Regions from separate parts of the Leclercia adecarboxylata genome, predicted to be linked through region 2. Evidence: predicted binding sites of a transcription regulator. Region 2 holds the regulator's gene; the other holds the start of a gene.

Region 1 (9,307 bases), 2.1 Mb from region 2:
CGAATTCCAGAACATCCTGGAACGAAGGCTTAGTAGTTTCCATTTTTACACCCCTGATAATGTGAGATTCGGATTCGTTTAAACAACCGCTATGGCATTAACTTACTGATAGCGATTGCTGATGACAATAATTTTTCCTTTGTCCCTATCATAACCTCAATTTCTGCTGAATCGAAGCAGCAGACAACGCAACCGCGCATAGCCGCTTTTTATTTGCGCAGTGCCCGGCAGATAAGATGTGACAGTAATTCCAGCTGGCGGGCAAGTTCCATGCTCAACCATACATAGCCGTGAATGGGCGTTTCCGCCACGTTTTCACTGCGGTGATCGTTCATCAGCTGACGCAGCTCGGCAACAATTTCATTCCGCCGCTCGGTGTTGGCCAGTATGGGCTGCGGATTGCCTTCGTAAAGCGCATGGGCGATGGTGAGCAGCGTTTGCTGAGTCATCTGTTGCGTCTCTTTGAGGGTCCTGGCATTCAGCATCACAAAATGGCTGGCCCGGGAGGACCAGTGCGCGTTGATCTGCAGTTCGAGCATGCAGACCAGGTTGCGGCTGACGGTCTGGATCGCCTCGAAGATGGCTCGCTGAATATGGGTCTCTTTGCTGGCCGGGGTAATCAGGCCACGCATTTTTACCACGTCGTTGAGGATGGTTTGCAGGTGCTTTTCCAGCCGCGGACGCTCAACCAGGTTGGGTGAAAAGCCCGCCTGATAGACCCGGTTAAAGGCGGTGACGTAGTTCGCCATCTGGATACGCCAGTGTAAAAACGCCCGCTGCGGCCAGATGCCGGTAAACAGCATCGCCAGCAGGGAACCGAGGATCACGTCGCCGCTTCGCCACAGCGCGGTCTGCATGTCCCCGGTCGGCGCGCCAATAACCACCGCGAGGGTGATGCCGATAAGCAGCGCCTGGTAGGGGCGTTTACCGAGCGCCAGCCAGCCGCAGAGGAACATGGCCGCCGCGCACCACAGCAGCATCAGCGGTAGAGAGATAAGCTCCAGCTTCAGGGCAATTAACCCCAGCGCCGAGCCCAGAATGGTGCCGCCAATACGCTCGTACGCGCGCGGAACCACGTTCCCCCAGAAAGAGATGGGCCCCATGATGACCACCAGGGTGATCAGCGGCCATGTTCCTTCCGGCACGTCCAGCAGACGCACCAGTAAGAAGGTGAGGATAAACGCCAGCGCGATACGGCAGCCGTGTACGGTGCGGTAATGACGATACAGTCGAATTTCAAAAGGTGTCAGAGACTTGTCGGGGCGCACAGGCTCTCCAGCTTTACGGCAAACCCTGATTGTACTGCGTTTTCTGCCGGAGTTGTGCCCCCCGGCAGAAAAACCCTGGAAAGAGTAAGAATTAGTGGCCTCTTACGCGATACGGTTCTGGACCGGAATAAACATCTCAATATCCCAGTAACCGTCGGCGTTGCCGTCATTCAGATAGCGTTCAAAGCAGGCTTTTGGCGCGATCTGGTAATCGACATCTTCAAGCAGGCTATCGAAAAACAGGTTCCACGGGGTGGCGAAATCGTGGTTCTCGACGCGGGCTTTCGCCACCGCGTAGTCGCCCTCTGCCACTTCGGTGAGGATCACCCCTTCGCTGTTAGGTGGGATAACAAAATCGTCCGGCACGGTGACAACCGTGTCGCAGCGCAGCTTTTCAGCAGGAACTTCATCGGGATTATCGTAGTAAACCGCCACCCACTCCAGGGGTTGGATCTGACGCCCTTCCACCCACATCATCAGTTGCTCAAAACCCTGCTTAACGGTTTGTTCCCATGGGCCAACCATATGAAAACCGGCAATTTTGCGTTTATTCTGGTGCGTGATCCTGTAGTCCATGCTGCCTCCGATTGTTTACTGTATATACATACACTGTAATGCAGAGAAAAGCGGTTTAACAATAATGAACTGTTTATTATGCGAGCAGGCTCGCACAGTCGCCAGCCTGCTCCTTCATACGTTATGCCTTATGGTGCAGATAATCGCTCAGACGCGAGAACATCCCGCCTTTACCGACGCTTTCCAGCGTCACCAGCGGCCAGTGGGCCACGACTTTATCGCGATCGTATAGCTCGATCTCCCCTACACGCTGATGGGCGGCAATCGGCGCTTCCAGCTCTTTCTTGTCCAGCACGTATTTGGCCTTAATGTTCGGCACCTCCGCCTTCGGCAGCGCCAGCCAGAAATCCTGATCGGTGCCGAGTGAAATACGCTCCTTATCGCCGTACCAGATGCGCTCGTTGCCCACCTGCTTGCCGTTACGCAGGATCTGCACGGTATCGAAATTCTGCTGTCCCCAGTGGAGAAGTTTGCGCGCCTGATCCTCGCGACCTTTCGGGCTTTCGGCTCCCATCACGACGGCAATCAGACGGCGCTCACCGTCAACGGCGGAGGCGATCAGGTTAAAGCCGGCGCCGGAGGTGTGCCCGGTTTTCAGGCCATCCACGCTGAGCGACTTATCCCACAGCAGGCCGTTACGGTTCTGCTGGGTGATGCCGTTCCAGGTCAGGCTCTTTTCGCTGTACATGTGATAAAACGCCGGCTCGCCGTGGATGATGGCGCGGGAGAGCACCGCCAGGTCGAAGGCGGAGCTGTGCTGGCCCGGCGCATCGAGACCGTGGACCGTTTCAAAATGGGTATCGCGCAGATTCAGCTTTTTGACGTAATCATTCATCATCGTAACGAACTGCGGCTGCCCGCCCGCCACATAGTCGGCCAGCGCCACGCAGGCGTCGTTGCCGGAGTCAACAATCAGGCCGCGGCTAAGGTCGCGCACAGAAACGCGCTCGCCTGCTTTCAGGAACATCAGCGAGGAGCCGTCAAAGACCGGATTGCCCTTTGCCCAGGCGTCCTGCCCCACGGTGACCATGTCTTCCGGCGTGATACGGTGGCTGTCGATAGCGCGATCGACCACATACCCCGTCATCAGCTTGGTCAGGCTCGCCGGATTGCGCTGCTGGTGTTCATTGCCCGCCGTTAAAATTTGCCCCGTCGTATAGTCCATCAGCACCCAGGATCCCGCCTGGATAGCCGGCGGCTGCGGCGCATAGTTAATTGGGTCGGCAGCCAGCGCGGATGAAATGCTCAAAGTGAGTAAAGAAACAGCAATAAACAGACGGCGTTTCAACGGTGTATCCTCAGGTCGTTTAAAATCGTTGACCTTTTTACGGAACTTTTCAGGTTGATTCCTGGATTAATTGCAAAAAAATGTGACAGTACGCATAGTTTTCCCGGACGATGCTTCGCAAATTTGCACGGTTACAGCGCATTTCCTTCGGCGTGCCAGGCCGGATGGTTTACCATAGTGAGGTCACTCATAAACAGGATGGTATTACTGGTGTCTGACTCCGCCGCGCGCCCTACATTTTTATTTCACGATTACGAGACCTTTGGCACCAGCCCGTCGCTGGATCGCCCCGCTCAGTTTGCCGCAATCCGCACCGATGAAGATTTCAACGTTATCGGCGAGCCGGAGGTGTTTTACTGCAAACCGGCCGATGACTATTTACCCCAGCCCGGCGCGGTGATGGTGACCGGCATCACGCCGCAGGAAGCCCGCGAGAAAGGGGTGAATGAGGCAGAGTTCGCCCGTCGTATTCACGACCTGTTCACCGTGCCCAACACCTGCGTGGTGGGCTACAACAACGTGCGCTTCGATGACGAAGTGACCCGCCATATCTTCTACCGTAACTTCTACGATCCCTATGCCTGGAGCTGGCAAAACCGTAATTCTCGCTGGGATCTGCTCGACGTAATGCGCGCCTGCTACGCCCTGCGCCCGGAGGGGATCAACTGGCCTGAGAACGACGACGGGCTGCCCAGCTTCCGCCTGGAGCATCTGACCCGCGCAAATGGCATTGAACACAGCAACGCCCACGACGCCATGGCGGATGTGTATGCCACCATTGCGATGGCGAAGCTGGTGAAGACCCGGCAGCCGAAGCTGTTCGAGTACCTGCTCAGCCATCGCAGCAAGCAAAAATTAACCACCCTGATTGACGTACCGCAGATGAAGCCGCTGATGCATATCTCCGGCATGTTTGGTGCCTGGCGCGGCAATACTAGCTGGGTCGCCCCTCTGGCCTGGCATCCGGAAAACCGCAACGCGGTGATTATGGTGGATCTGGCGGGTGATATCTCCCCACTGCTGACCCTCGACAGCGACCAGCTTCGTGAGCGGCTGTACACGCCGAAAGAGGCGCTGGGCGAGGATGCCGCCGTCCCGGTGAAGCTGGTGCATATTAACAAGTGTCCGGTGCTGGCGCCTGCCAACACCCTGCGCCCGGAAGATGCTGAGAGGCTGGGAATCGACAGGCAGCGCTGCCTGGCTAACCTGAAATTGCTGCGGGATAATCCGCAGGTGCGCGAAAAAGCGGTGGCGATTTTTTCCGAAGCGGAGCCGTTCATCCCCTCAGAGAACGTCGATGCCCAGCTCTACAACGGCTTTTTCAGCGATGCGGACCGCAATGCCATGAACATCGTGTTAAAGACCGATCCCCGCAACCTGCCCGCGCTGGATATCACCTTTGTGGATGAGCGCATCAGGAAGCTGATGTTTAACTACCGCGCCCGTAATTTCCCCGGCACGCTGGATGAGGCCGAGCAGGAGCGCTGGTTACAGCATCGCCGCAACGTCTTTACGCCGGAGTATTTGCAGGCTTACGCGCAAGAGCTGGAGATGCTCTACGGTGAGTATGAAGGCAACGCGGAGAAGCAGGCGCTGTTGAAGGCGCTGTATCAGTATGTGCAGGAAATTGTGTAAGTTCAGGGCATAAAAAAACCGGAGGCGATGTTCTCCGGTTTTTTTTGCTTTGCCCGGCGGCGCTACGCTTGCCGGGCTCAGGATTTGTTATGCAACGTCTTCGTACTGAGGAACCGGGTTGCGGAAGCTTTTGGTCACGCAGGCCAGGTAAATCAGGCCGATACCACCCCAGATCAGACCCAGAACCATGGAGCTCTCTTCCAGGTTGACCCACAGTGCGCCAACGGTCAGCGCGCCACAGACTGGCAGTACCAGATAGTTGAAGTGGTCTTTCAGCGTTTTGTTGCGCTTCTCACGGATCCAGAACTGAGAGATCACGGAGAGGTTAACAAAGGTAAAGGCAACCAGCGCACCGAAGTTAATCAGGGCAGTCGCGGTAACCAGGTCGAAGTTGATGGCCAGCAGCGCAATCGCACCGACCAGCAGCACGTTCCATGCCGGGGTACGCCATTTCGGATGAACATAACCGAAGAAGCGAGTCGGGAACACGCCATCGCGACCCATTACATACATCAGACGAGAAACGCCTGCGTGCGCCGCCATACCGGATGCCAGAACGGTAACGCTGGAGAAGATCAGCACGCCCCACTGGAAGGTTTTACCGGCAACATACAGCATGATTTCTGGCTGTGACGCGTCCGGATCTTTGAAGCGAGAGATATCCGGGAAGTACAGCTGCAGGAAGTAAGACGCGCCAATAAAGATCACGCCGCCCAGCAGCGCCGTCAGGAAGATGGCACGCGGGATCACACGCTCAGCGTCTTTGGTCTCTTCAGACAGAGAAGAGATACCGTCAAAGCCCAGGAACGAGAAGCACAGGATTGTCGCACCGGTGATCATTGGCACAACGTGCGCGCCTTCAGACCAGAACGGACGTGAGCTTACCAGCGTACCTGCACCTTCACCGTGGGAAACACCGTAGATGATCAGACCGACAATCACCGCCACGATACCCATCTGCAGGATAACGATCAGGGTGTTGAAGTTAGCAACGGTCTTGATGCTGCGCAGGTTAGAGATGGTCATAAAGGCCACCAGCGCCACAACGAAGATCCACGACGGTACGGAAGGCACCAGCGCTTCGAAGTAAATTTTTGCCAGCAGAATATTGATCATCGGCATGAACAGGTAGTCCAGCAGGGATGACCAGCCCACCATGAAGCCAACAGCCGGGCTAATGGATTTCTGAGCATAGGTGTACGCAGAGCCTGCGGACGGGAAGCGGCGAACCAGCTTGCCGTAGCTCAGCGCAGTAAACAGAATAGCGACCAGCGCAAAGGCATACGCCGTTGCAACGTGACCGTCAGTGAGGCCTGATACAATACCGAATGTATCAAACAGCGTCATCGGCTGCATATAGGCAAGGCCCATCATAACAACCGGAATCAACGTAAGCGTTTTACGTAATTCCACGCGAGAGGTTTTTGGAGTTGCGTTATGCGACATAGTTATTCTCCTTTACGGTGAATACCGCCACGTAAGCGAATGATTGCCCCATTTCTTTCTTCCTCAGCGACAACAACTGTCGGATTTTAGTAAATATCTATCCGGTACGAAGCCCGGCCTCTTGGATTTAAATGATTTTCTTACATGCAAAAAAAAATAACCGACGCCTTTTATATCGTCGATTATTTATATGTTTGCAGCGGCGCATTTTGCCCTGGTTTGGGACGAAAAGGCAAGAGTGCATAGGCCCCGTGCAACAAAAAATTCATACTAATCGCTTGATTTATCGGCTTCGCTTTGCCCATAAACCGCAGCAATAGCACTATTTGCTAAAATTTCCTGCCGCCACCATGCACTCGCCAGCCCGGCGGTCTGCTCATTCCAGCCGATCCATACGGAATCATAGCTGGATTGCGTCATCACCTGCTTCTCAATTAAAGCCCCGCTCTCAATAAAGCGCTGAGCTAAATAACGGGGCAGATAACCGCAGCCCAGGCCGCTTATTTGCAGTTCCAGTTTGGTTTTAAAATCGAAGACGGTGATGGCCTCCTGATCGTCAAGCAGCTGTGATGAGGCTGTGAGTGAGTTATCGCCCACCACAATGGCGCGGTAGCTTTTAATGACCCGACGGTTAACCGGCTCCGGCTCCTGGGCCAGAGGGTGGTGCGGCGCGATGACAAATACCTGTTCCAGCTGTCCCAGGCAGGCAAAACCAAAATCGCTGATCCGGGGCGGCTCATGTAACGCGCCAACGACGATATCCGCCCGCCCCTGCACCAGCGCTTCCCACGATCCCGCCAGCACGCCGTTGATAAACTTAAGCCGGGTGACGCTGTGATGCTGATAGAAGGCTTCAATTAACGGAGCCAGCAGTGAAAAAGGGAAAGTGTCGTCTACGCCGATAATCAGCTCGTTTTCCCAGCCCTGATGCAGCTTAACGGCCTGTTTTTCCAGCTCGCGCACGGAATGCAGCACTTCCCGCCCTTTTTCCAGCAGCATCTGTCCGGTGCGGGTAAACCGCGCCCGATGGCCGGTACGGTCGAGGATCTGAATATTGAGGTCGCTTTCGAGCTTATGGACGGTGTAGCTGAGGGCGGAGGGCGTTTTGAAGAGCTTCGCCGACGCCGCAGCAAAGCTCCCCTCTTTTTCCAGTGCATCAAGGATTATAAGGACATCCAGCAGCGGTTTCATGCTCACCCCCTTGTGGTGCGCCTACGCTCCGCCAGCGGCATTACTCCATTGGCATAACCAGCGGATCGGGAAAGAGATACTCAAATCCCAGTTCATGACAGATGCGGTTCCCATCAATCAATTTGCCCTTCCCCTCTCCGGGGGCATCGTGGAAGTGCGGTGGCTCCAGACCAAGCTGACGGGCCATCACCGGATAGAATGTACTGCGTGTTGGATGAGAGGGCGCACATATATTATAGATGTGCCCGCCCTTTGGAGCCTGCAATAGCAGAGTAATCGCGTTAATTACATCCTCCAGATGGACCAGATTGACGCCATGCTGTCCATCAGGCGCTGATTTTCCGGCAAAAAAACGTCCCGGATGACGGCCCGGGCCTACCAGCCCTGCCAGACGTAATATATCCACCTGTGTGCCGGGTAAATTATGCAGCCAGTCCTCCAGCTCTTTTAAAACACGCCCGCTGGCCGTTACCGGCTGGCGCGGCATATTCTCTTTGACGGCGCCTTCGACATCGCCATATACCGAGGTTGAGCTGGTGAAAATAATGCGCGGAATATGATGGGCCAGGGCGCTGTCGACAATTTCCTGCACGGCCTGCAGGTAATAGTTCTCCCCGGGACCGGTGCGACGCGCCGGTAAGGTAATGACCAGCGCATCGACATTCATCAGGGCATCCAGGTCATCGGCGTCGCACACCAGTTCCGGCTCCAGGCGCAACTCCACGCTCTCAATGCCGCACATTCGCGCCGCTTCGACGCCATCTGCAGTGGTTTTACTGCCGGTAACGTGCCAGCCCCGCGCCTGTAACGACATGGCCAGCGGCATTCCAAGCCATCCCAGACCGACAATTGCGACCTTTTTCATGCGTTTTCTCCTGACTTTTACGCCTCTGCTGTAAGGCTACGCCAGCCACGCGGAACTGACAATTGATAGCGCCAATATGAAATCATTTAATGATAAAAAAAAGCCCTTGCTTTATGTAGCGCAAGTGGTTTAGGTTAAACGACATCACATGAATAAGCATTCATCGAGAATTTTATGACACGCGTTCAATTTAAACACCACCATCATCACCATCATCCTGACTAGTCTTTCAGGCGATGTGTGCTGGAAGACATTCAGATCTTCCAGTGGTGCATGAGCGCAAGAAAAAGCCCCCGGAAGATCATCTTCCGGGGGCTTTTTTTTGGACCGTATTCAGGCAAGTTACAACAGGATCATGAGGAACCGACAATGTTAGATAATTCACGTTTACGCATAGCTATGCAGAAATCAGGTCGTCTTAGCGACGATTCCCGCGAACTGCTGGCGCGCTGCGGCATAAAAATCAACCTGCACACCCAGCGCCTGATTGCGCTGGCAGAGAATATGCCGATTGATATTCTGCGCGTGCGTGACGACGACATTCCGGGCCTGGTCATGGACGGCGTGGTGGATCTGGGCATCATCGGCGAAAACGTGCTGGAAGAAGAGCTCCTGACCCGCCGCGCGCAGGGCGAAGACCCGCGTTACTTCACGCTGCGTCGTCTGGACTTTGGCGGCTGCCGCCTGTCGCTGGCCACCCCGGCTGACGAAGCCTGGGACGGCCCGGCCGGGCTGAACGGTAAACGTATCGCCACCTCCTACCCTCACCTGCTGAAGCGTTACCTCGATCAAAAAGGCGTGCAGTTTAAATCCTGCCTGCTGAATGGTTCTGTTGAAGTCGCGCCGCGTGCCGGTCTGGCTGACGCGATTTGCGATCTGGTCTCCACCGGCGCAACGCTGGAAGCTAACGGCCTGCGCGAAGTGGAAGTGATTTACCGCTCCAAGGCCTGCCTGATCCAGCGCGACGGCGACATGCCGGAAGCCAAACAGCAGCTGATTGACCGCCTGCTGACCCGTATCCAGGGCGTGATCCAGGCG
Region 2 (9,307 bases):
CATCTCGGTATAGAGCAGGGTGTGGCGCGACAGCTGGCGCAGGAAGTAGCGGCAATGTCTGTCTGTCCAGTCGAGCATCGGCGCGATGGAAAAACGGTGGGCTAGGTAGATGGACGAGTTTTCTGACGACATGGCGAAGTTTTAAGCATCTGGTGAAAATGGGGCGCTACTATAGCACATACTTCGCCGGAGGCAGAGCGCCTCCGGATCCCGTCAGAAGGACACGCTGAACTGCGCTCCGGCGCCCCAGGTTTCGTCTTCGCCGTAAATGCCGGTCAGATCGATATGGACCGTATTAAAGGGCGCAAAGCCTAACCCGCCGGTAAAGACGTTACTGTCGTTGCCCCTCACGTCAGCGCGAAAGCCGCCGCGCACCGCCAGCCAGCCCAGTGGGGTGATTTCCGCCCCCACGCCGACGTACTGGGCGTTATCTTCACTTTTGAAGCCTTTGGTTTCGGTCAGATCGCCATCGGCGCTGAGGGTGAGCAGACCGGTGTGCCAGGCCACGCCGGCCGTAACCAGAGGGCGGATCTGGTAGGTGTCCTGATAGCTCACCTCCTGCCCGGTACGACCGTTGAGAATGCGGATGTCTTTGGTATCGATATCACGCGAGAAGAGGTTTTGCCCGCTCAGGCCCACCGTCCAGTTTTCACCGAAGTCCACCGCGACGCCGACATCGACGTTAAAGCTGGTATCGTCATTACGGTAGCGGCTGCTGCTAAAGTCGCTGCTGTCGTAGGTATAAATGGAGGTGGTGTAGTTCCAGAGCCAGGTTTGCTGCAGCTTTGGCGTCACGCCCACCGAAACCGGCAGGTCGTTGAATTCAAACTGACGGGCGATTGCCACACCGTAGTCGGAGACGATAGCCCCCCGGCCCATGGCGACAGAGTTAAGATTGCGGGTAATCACGTCACTGCCGTTTCGCGCCGCCCCGAGCGCCATCTGGTTAGTCATCACCGGGCTACCCTGCAGTCGGCGCAAAAAATCGATATCCTGCCGATCGATCTCCGAGCTGACACGCCCGTGGGCATTGGCCTTGGCGACAAACGCCATCGACAGTCCCGAGCCCGGTATACTGACGGCTATCCCACCTCCGGCGTTGGCGTGGGCGGTTTTACCTTCGAGAAACTCCAGCTGGTCGGCCAGGTTGCCTGCAGCCCCCTGCAGCTCCCTGAGCGTGCCCTGAGGATCGGCCAGGATCCCCGCCACGGTGAGATCGTCGATCATCTGCCGATCCTCGCTGATCTCATCGCTGATTTCGTCGATCTTATCCTGCAAATTATCTTTATCGCTTATTTGCGCCCCCACCGAGGGGAAAATAATCGCAATATCATCTTCATCTTTCGATTTTGCCAGCAGGGCCGGATTAATTAATACCCCGCTGCTATAATGCGCCGACGCAACGCCTGTCCCGCCCATTGCATCACCACGTGCTTCCGTCCAGGTATTGGCTGCTCCAGCCTGATTAGCCAATAGAAAGGTGGTGGCAATTCCAGCCACAGAAAGTTTGAATTTTATTTTCACAGGACACCTGACTTATTTTGGGTGAATTAACCCCCGCGGCTATATGCCGCGCAGGGGAATACGTCCTCTGTGAAAAAAGTATTAGGAGCCGAATATATCTTAAACTTTCGTATTAGATTAAGCTGTTGATTTCCTTATGGCTTTAAGTAGGTATAGAACAAGAAATTAATTTCGCCCTGGTTTTCCATCATGAGGACCAAAAAATTGTGGCGGATGATCTATCCAGCGATCTTCCCGAGTAGCGGCATATACCGCATTCAGCGGATAATAAATTCGGTTATATTTTTTATTCGCTTCGCCCACGACTAATAACCGCACTTCTTCCGTGGTGTTATTAATAAAGGTGTGGCAGACGCCCGTTCCGGCCGGAAATCCCACGCTGTCTCCCGGTTCAAGTTTCCATAAATAACCGTTGATCCAGGCTTCAGGATAACCCTCCAGTACAAAGATAAATTCTTCTTCATCGCTTTCGGCATGCGGATAGGAGGTGCGACGTCCCGGCGGCAGACGTTCGTGGTGGATACCGAGACGGCTGAGCCCCAGCGCGCGGGCCAGCGGCGCACCAATGGAAAAATGCTCTGTGCTGTCGGGATAGGTGGAGTTGTCCGGGCCTTCGACGTCGCGCCAGTGTCGAATGCAGTCAGGTCTTTTCATGGTTTTATTCTCCTGCGGGTTTTCGTCAGGTATAGCATACCCGGTGGATCTCGGCGTTTGGACCAGAACATGATAAAGTGAGGGTTTCTCATTCGACGTTATTCGAGGTGCAAAATGGAAACGACCACAATGCAGGCACTGTTAGCGCAAGCCGAAAAGCTCTGCGCGCAACGCAATGTGCGCCTGACTCCGCAGCGCCTTGAAGTGTTGCGTCTGTTGAGCCTGCAGAACGGGGCCATCAGCGCCTACGATCTGCTCGACCTGCTGCGCGAAAGCGAGCCGCAGGCGAAGCCTCCAACCGTTTATCGGGCGCTCGATTTTTTACTCGAGCAGGGCTTTGTGCATAAGGTGGAATCGACCAACAGCTACGTGCTGTGTCACCTGTTCGATCAGCCGACCCACACCTCAGCGATGTTTATCTGCGATCGCTGCGGCAGCGTGAAGGAAGAAGGTGCCGAAGGGGTGGAAGATATTATGCATACTCTGGCGGCAAAGATGGGCTTTGCCCTACGCCACAACGTGATTGAAGCGCACGGCCTGTGCCGCAACTGCGTTGAAGTCGAGGCCTGCCGCCATCAGGAAAATTGTCAACACGATCACTCTATCCAGCTGAAAAAGAAGCCGCGCTGAGCACAAAAAAACGGGCGACCTTAAGGTCGCCCTGGGCGCACATCCATGTACCTGCGGGTAGTAGTTACTTACCAGCGGTAGTTGTTACGGGTTTCCCAGTCACCAACTTCTTTCTCCGCCTGGTCTTTCTCGTATCCATAGCGTTCCTGAATTTTACCCACCAGCTGGTCACGTTTACCTTCGATAACGGTCATGTCATCGTCAGTCAGGTCACCCCACTGTTCTTTTACTTTACCTTTGAATTGCTTCCAGTTACCGCCGACTTGGTCTTTATTCATCATCGATTCCTCTTCGTTCGGTCGTTAAGGTTAAGTTCGTCCTGAAGTTCATTTCGTGCTGGACGTGATAATAATTATAGATAAGCCTGCGGCGTTGGGTTTGTTATTCGGAATCTTTTACCATTTCGTCAGACGAAGCCGCTACTGAAACCAGGTGCCGTTGCGCCAGTGACGCCGCCAGATCCAGGCCAGAGACAGGCCCCGCAGGGCCAGGAAGACGCTCAACGCCAACCACAGGCCGTGGTTGCCGAGCCACGGCAGGGTAAAGAGCGTGAGGCCAAAACCGGCGGCCGCGACGGCCATGCTGTTGCGCATCTCGGCTCCCCGGGTTGCGCCGATAAACATGCCATCCAGCAGATAGCACCAGACGCCCACCATCGGCAGAACCACCTGCCAGATAAGGTAATGGCTCGCCAGCGCCCGCAGCTCGGGCAAAGAGGTCAGCAGCGCAACGATTTGGTTGCCAGCCAGAGCATAGACAAGGGCGAAGGCCAGCGCCACCATACCAGACTGACGGCAGGCTGCCCGCCACACCTCGCGCAGCTGGCCGCTTTCGCGTGCGCCATAGGCCTGCCCGGAGTGCGCCTCAACCGCATAGGCAAAGCCATCCAGCGCGTAGGCGGTAAAGGTCAACAGCGTCATCAGAACGGCGTTGACGGCGATAATCTCCGGCCCCAGCCGCGCGCCCAGCACCGTCAGCGCCCCGAAGCAGAGTTGTAGCAACAGCGAGCGCAGCATGATGTCGCGATTGAGGGCCAGCAGCTTGCGGATATTCCCGCGCCAGCTCGCCTTCAGCAGCGCCAGCGAAATACCGCGCAGGGCCAGTACCCGCCAGACCATCCACAGGCCTATGAGCAAAGTGGCGTATTCGGCGATAGCGGTCGCCAGGGCTGCGCCCTGGACGTTCATCTGTAGCCCCATCACCAGCCACAGATCCAGCACGATATTGAGCAGGTTCCCCACCACCAGCAGGATCACCGGCGCGCGGGCATACTGGACCCCCAGCAGCCAGCCGAGCAGCACCAGATTAGCCAGCGATGCCGGGGCGCTGAGCCAGCGGATCTCAAGGAAGCGTCGCGCCTGATGCAGTACATCCTCGCTGCCGCCTACGATATGCAGCGCCAGGTCGATAAGCGGCGTGCGCAGCAGCACAATCAGCAGCCCGGCACCGAGAGCCAGGATCAGCGGCTGCACCAGCGCCCGGGCCAGACGCAGCGGATCTTTCGCGCCATACGCCTGGGCAGTCAGGCCGGTGGTGCTCATGCGCAAAAAGAGCAGCAGCATAAACAGGAAGCTGGTCGCCGTCGCACCGATGGCGACACCGCCAAGATAGACAGGAGAATCCAGATGACCGATGACGGCAGTGTCCACCAGCCCCAGCAGAGGGACGCTGATATTGGAGACGATCATCGGGAGGGCAAGACGCCATAACGCCTTGTCTGAAGCAGTCAGCAGAGACATGTGTATGACCGGGAGAGACGGGAAAAGCAGACTGCGGCGTTGCCGCAGTCTGTCAGGAAGACGTTATAACCATTCACCGTTGCGGATGACGCCTACCGCCAGCCCTTCGATGGAGAAGTTATGTTCACGCAGATCGACAACAATCGGGGAAAACTCGTTGTTTTCCGGCAGGAGCTGCACCGTGTTGCCCTGTTTCTTCAGGCGCTTAACGGTGACTTCGTCATCGATGCGCGCCACAACGACCTGGCCGTTGCGCACGTCCTGCGTTTTATGTACCGCCAGCAGATCGCCGTCCAGAATCCCGATATCCTTCATGGACATCCCGCTGACGCGCAGCAAGAAGTCCGCGCTCGGTTTGAACATGCCAGGATCGACCTGATAGTGGCCTTCAATGTGCTGTTGCGCCAGCAGCGGTTCCCCCGCAGCGACGCGACCGACGAGCGGAAGGCCCTCTTCTGCTTCAACCAGCAGACGGATACCACGCGAAGCGCCGGACACAATCTCAAGCACACCCTTACGCGCCAGGGCTTTAAGGTGCTCTTCAGCGGCGTTTGGAGAACGGAAGCCCAGACGCTGCGCAATTTCTGCACGCGTCGGCGGCATTCCCGTCTGGCCGATATGATCCCGAATGAGATCAAACACCTCTTGCTGCCTGGTCGTTAACGCTTTCATTCCGCCCCCTGGGTGTATATACAGTTATGCTGTGAGTATATACAGCTAAAGGTGATTTTGGAACCACAAACCGCATAAAAAACCAGAGACTTGTTCGGTTTCTGAAGGCTTATCGCAAATGTCCCCAAAGCAGCGTGACCCAGGTAAACAGGGCAACGATAATCGCCATCAGCACAGCGGCGGAGCCCATGTCTTTCGCCCGCCCCGACAGCTCGTGGTAGTCACTACCAATACGATCGACCACCGCCTCGATCGCGCTGTTCAGAATTTCGACTATCATCACCAACATCACCGAGCCAATCAGCAGTACGCGGGTGATGGGATCAACGTCCAGCCAGCAGGCAATAATAATCGCCGCGATGACAGCAACCCCCTCCTGGCGAAAAGCGGCTTCATTGATCCAGGCAGCACGAATGCCTTTCCATGAATAGCCGGCAGCTTTAATAATTCGGGTTAACCCAGTGGTATTGTTGGCCATTAAAAGAAACCTTTCTTCGAAAATAGCGTCAGAAACGGTGGTTTAAGCGCCTGGCGCAGCCACCGGAAGTATGACGGGTAACAACAGAAATTTTGCGCGCTTTCTGTTATCCTTGCGCCGCAATTGCATTTTTAACCAGAGGCTTTACATCGTTTATGTCTGGCTGGCCACGAATTTACTACAAATTACTTAATTTACCATTAAGCGTCCTGGTAAAAAGCAAGTCTATTCCGGCGGTTCCAACCCTGGAATTGGGACTCGATACCTCGCGTCCTATTATGTACGTTTTGCCTTACAACTCGAAGGCCGACTTGCTGACGCTGCGCGCCCAGTGCCTGGCGCACGATCTCCCGGATCCGCTGGAGCCGCTGGAGATCGACGGCACCCTGCTGCCACGCTACATCTTTATCCACGGCGGTCCTCGCGTCTTCACCTGGTACACGCCGAAAGAAGAGTCGATCAAGCTGTTCCATGACTACCTCGACCTGCACCGCAGCAATCCGCTGCTGGATGTGCAGATGGTGCCGGTATCAGTGATGTTTGGCCGTCGCCCGGGGCGCGACAAAGGCGAAGAGAACCCGCCGTTGCGCATGCTTAACGGGGTACAGAAGTTTTTCGCCGTCAACTGGCTGGGCCGCGACAGCTTTGTCCGTTTTTCACCGTCGGTTTCACTGCGCCGCATGGCCGATGAGCACGGTACGGATAAAACCATCGCCCAGAAGCTGGCCCGCGTGGCGCGTATGCACTTTGCCCGTCAGCGTCTTGCCGCGGTAGGCCCGCGCCTGCCTGCTCGCCAGGATCTGTTCAACAAACTGCTGGCGTCAAAAGCCATCGCCCGTGCCGTCGAAGACGAAGCGCGCAGCAAAAAGATCTCCCATGAGAAGGCGCAACAAAACGCCATCGCCCTGATGGAAGAGATTGCCGCCAACTTCTCCTACGAGATGATCCGCCTGAGCGACCGTATCCTGAGCTTCACCTGGAACCGTCTCTATCAGGGCATCAACGTGCACAACGCCGAGCGCGTGCGCCAGCTGGCCCACGACGGCCATGAGATCGTCTACGTGCCCTGCCACCGCAGCCACATGGACTATCTGCTGCTCTCGTACGTGCTCTACCATCAGGGGCTGGTGCCACCGCACATTGCGGCGGGCATTAACCTCAACTTCTGGCCAGCAGGCCCGATCTTCCGTCGACTGGGTGCGTTCTTTATTCGTCGTACCTTCAAAGGCAACAAGCTCTACTCCACCGTGTTCCGTGAATACCTTGGTGAGCTGTTCAGCCGCGGCTATTCCGTCGAGTACTTCGTGGAGGGCGGCCGTTCCCGTACCGGGCGTCTGCTCGATCCGAAGACTGGCACCCTGTCGATGACCATTCAGGCGATGCTGCGCGGCGGCACGCGCCCTATCACCCTGGTGCCGATTTACATCGGTTACGAGCACGTGATGGAAGTGGGCACTTACGCCAAAGAGCTGCGCGGTGCTACCAAAGAAAAAGAGAGCCTGCTGCAGATGCTGCGCGGCTTAAGCAAGCTGCGTAACCTCGGCCAGGGGTATGTTAACTTCGGCGAACCGATGCCGCTGATGACCTACCTTAACAACCGGGTACCGGAGTGGCGCGAGTCTATCGATCCCATCGAAGCGGTGCGTCCGGCCTGGCTGACGCCGACGGTTAACGCCATTGCTGCCGATCTGATGGTGCGGATTAACAACGCCGGGGCGGCCAACGCCATGAACCTGTGCTGCACCGCCCTGCTTGCCTCGCGCCAGCGTTCGCTCACCCGCGAGCAGCTGACCGAGCAGATCGACTGCTACCTGAACCTGATGCGCAACGTGCCCTATGCCTCAGACGCCACGGTACCCACCGCCAGCGCCAGCGAGCTCATCGATCACGCCCTGCAGATGAACAAGTTCGAGGTCGAGAAAGACACCATCGGCGATATCATCATTCTGCCGCGCGAGCAGGCGGTACTGATGACCTACTACCGCAACAACATCGCCCATATGCTGATGGTGCCATCGCTGATGGCGGCCATCGTGACCCAACATCGCCAGATCACCCGTCAGGCGCTGCTGGATAATGTCACGACGCTCTATCCGATGCTGAAAGCCGAACTGTTCCTGCGCTGGAACAGCGACGAGCTGGCTGAGGTGCTGGATAAGCATATCGAAGAGCTGGTTCGCCAGGGGCTGATAACGCTGAAAGATGACGTGCTGGTGATCAACACCGCCCACTCACGTACGCTGCAGCTGCTGGCAGCGGGTGCACGCGAAACCGTCCAGCGCTACGCCATTACCTTCTGGCTGCTGAGCGCCAACCCGTCGATCAACCGCGGGACGCTGGAGAAAGAGAGCCGCACGCTGGCACAGCGCCTGTCGATGCTGCACGGCATCAACGCACCGGAGTTCTTCGACAAAGCGGTCTTCAGTTCACTGGTGTTGACGCTGCGTGACGAGGGTTATATCAGTGACAGCGGCGATGCCGAGCCGGAAGAGACAATGAAGGTTTACCAGATGCTGGCGGACCTGATTACCTCCGATGTGCGCTTAACGATTGAGAGCGCGACGCAGGGCGAGTAGTGCATAAAAAATGCCGGGTGGCGGCTTCGCCTTACCCGGCCTACGATACAGAACCTGTAGGCCCGGTAAGCGCTAGCGCCACCGGGCTTTTTTATGCCCAGTAGCTAATCGCTAACCCGACAAACAACACCAGCCCCACATAGTTGTTATTCAAAAACGCTTTAAAACAGGCTTCGCGCTCGCGGTTGGCAATCAGCTTTTGCTGGTAGATAAACAGCACGCCCGCCGCCGCAACCGCCGCGTAGAACGCTCCGCCAAGCTGGTTCAGGTAGCCAATCGCCACCATCAGCGCCAGCACCGCCACCTGCAAAATCCCGATAATCAGTTTGTCCTGACGACCAAACAGAATGGCGGTCGATTTGATGCCAATCTTCAGATCGTCGTCGCGATCCACCATCGCGTACTGGGTGTCGTAGGCCACCGCCCAGAGGATGTTAGCCAGGAACATCAGCCAGCAGCTCAGCGGCACACTTTCGCTGACGGCGGCAAACGCCATCGGAATCGACCAGCCAAAGGCGGCTCCCAGCACCACCTGCGGCAGATGGGTGTAGCGCTTCATAAACGGATAGACCCAGGCCAGAGCCAGCGCTGCCACGGAGAGCAGAATAGTCATGGTGTTCAGGGTTAACACCAGCAGGAACGAGAGCAGGACCAGCACCACAAACAGCGTGCGCGCCTCTTTCTCGGTGACGTCGCCGCTCGGCAGCGGGCGGTTGGCCGTGCGTTTCACGTGGCCGTCAAATTTGCGATCGGCATAGTCGTTAACCACACAGCCTGCGGCACGCATCAGCCAGACGCCCGCCACGAATACCGCCAGGATCCACAGCGGCGGCAGCCCGGGGGTAGCCACCCACAGCGCCCACAAGGTCGGCCACAGCAGCAATAAGGCACCGATCGGCTTATCCGTTCGCATCAGGCGGTGGTACGCCAGCAGCTTGTTCTGCTTCAGACTCCACTCCATTTTCTCTTCCTCTTAATACAACGGTGACGCCGGTAAAAACAGCTCGGTCAGCATCAAGGGTTTACCACTTAAG

What was found. The regulator LexA, encoded in region 2, represses DNA repair genes until DNA is damaged. The targets are predictions, from matches to a motif close to TNCTGTATGTACATACAGNA.
Region 1: a site for LexA is predicted at 1,861-1,880, ahead of sbmC (DNA gyrase inhibitor SbmC). Genes of this name have one in related genera too.

The regions. Positions count from the first base shown of each region.
Region 1 is NZ_CP040889.1:236,952-246,258, forward strand. It holds gene FHN83_RS03030 (DUF496 family protein) at 1-43, opposite strand, end outside; gene FHN83_RS03035 (FUSC family protein) at 210-1,268, opposite strand; gene sbmC (DNA gyrase inhibitor SbmC) at 1,371-1,844, opposite strand; gene dacD (serine-type D-Ala-D-Ala carboxypeptidase DacD) at 1,966-3,132, opposite strand; gene sbcB (exodeoxyribonuclease I) at 3,343-4,767, shown strand; gene FHN83_RS03055 (APC family permease) at 4,855-6,213, opposite strand; gene yoeI (membrane protein YoeI) at 6,203-6,265, opposite strand; gene FHN83_RS03065 (LysR family transcriptional regulator) at 6,484-7,404, opposite strand; gene FHN83_RS03070 (SDR family oxidoreductase) at 7,445-8,269, opposite strand; gene hisL (his operon leader peptide) at 8,444-8,494, shown strand; His leader region at 8,470-8,593, shown strand; gene hisG (ATP phosphoribosyltransferase) at 8,639-9,307, shown strand, end outside.
Region 2 is NZ_CP040889.1:2,341,179-2,350,485, reverse strand. It holds gene dusA (tRNA dihydrouridine(20/20a) synthase DusA) at 1-132, opposite strand, end outside; gene FHN83_RS13020 (conjugal transfer protein TraF) at 214-1,524, opposite strand; gene FHN83_RS13015 (cupin domain-containing protein) at 1,690-2,178, opposite strand; gene zur (zinc uptake transcriptional repressor Zur) at 2,293-2,808, shown strand; gene FHN83_RS13005 (CsbD family protein) at 2,877-3,086, opposite strand; gene dinF (MATE family efflux transporter DinF) at 3,228-4,547, opposite strand; gene lexA (transcriptional repressor LexA) at 4,611-5,219, opposite strand; gene FHN83_RS12990 (diacylglycerol kinase) at 5,329-5,697, opposite strand; gene plsB (glycerol-3-phosphate 1-O-acyltransferase PlsB) at 5,853-8,273, shown strand; gene ubiA (4-hydroxybenzoate octaprenyltransferase) at 8,365-9,234, opposite strand; gene ubiC (chorismate lyase) at 9,247-9,307, opposite strand, start outside.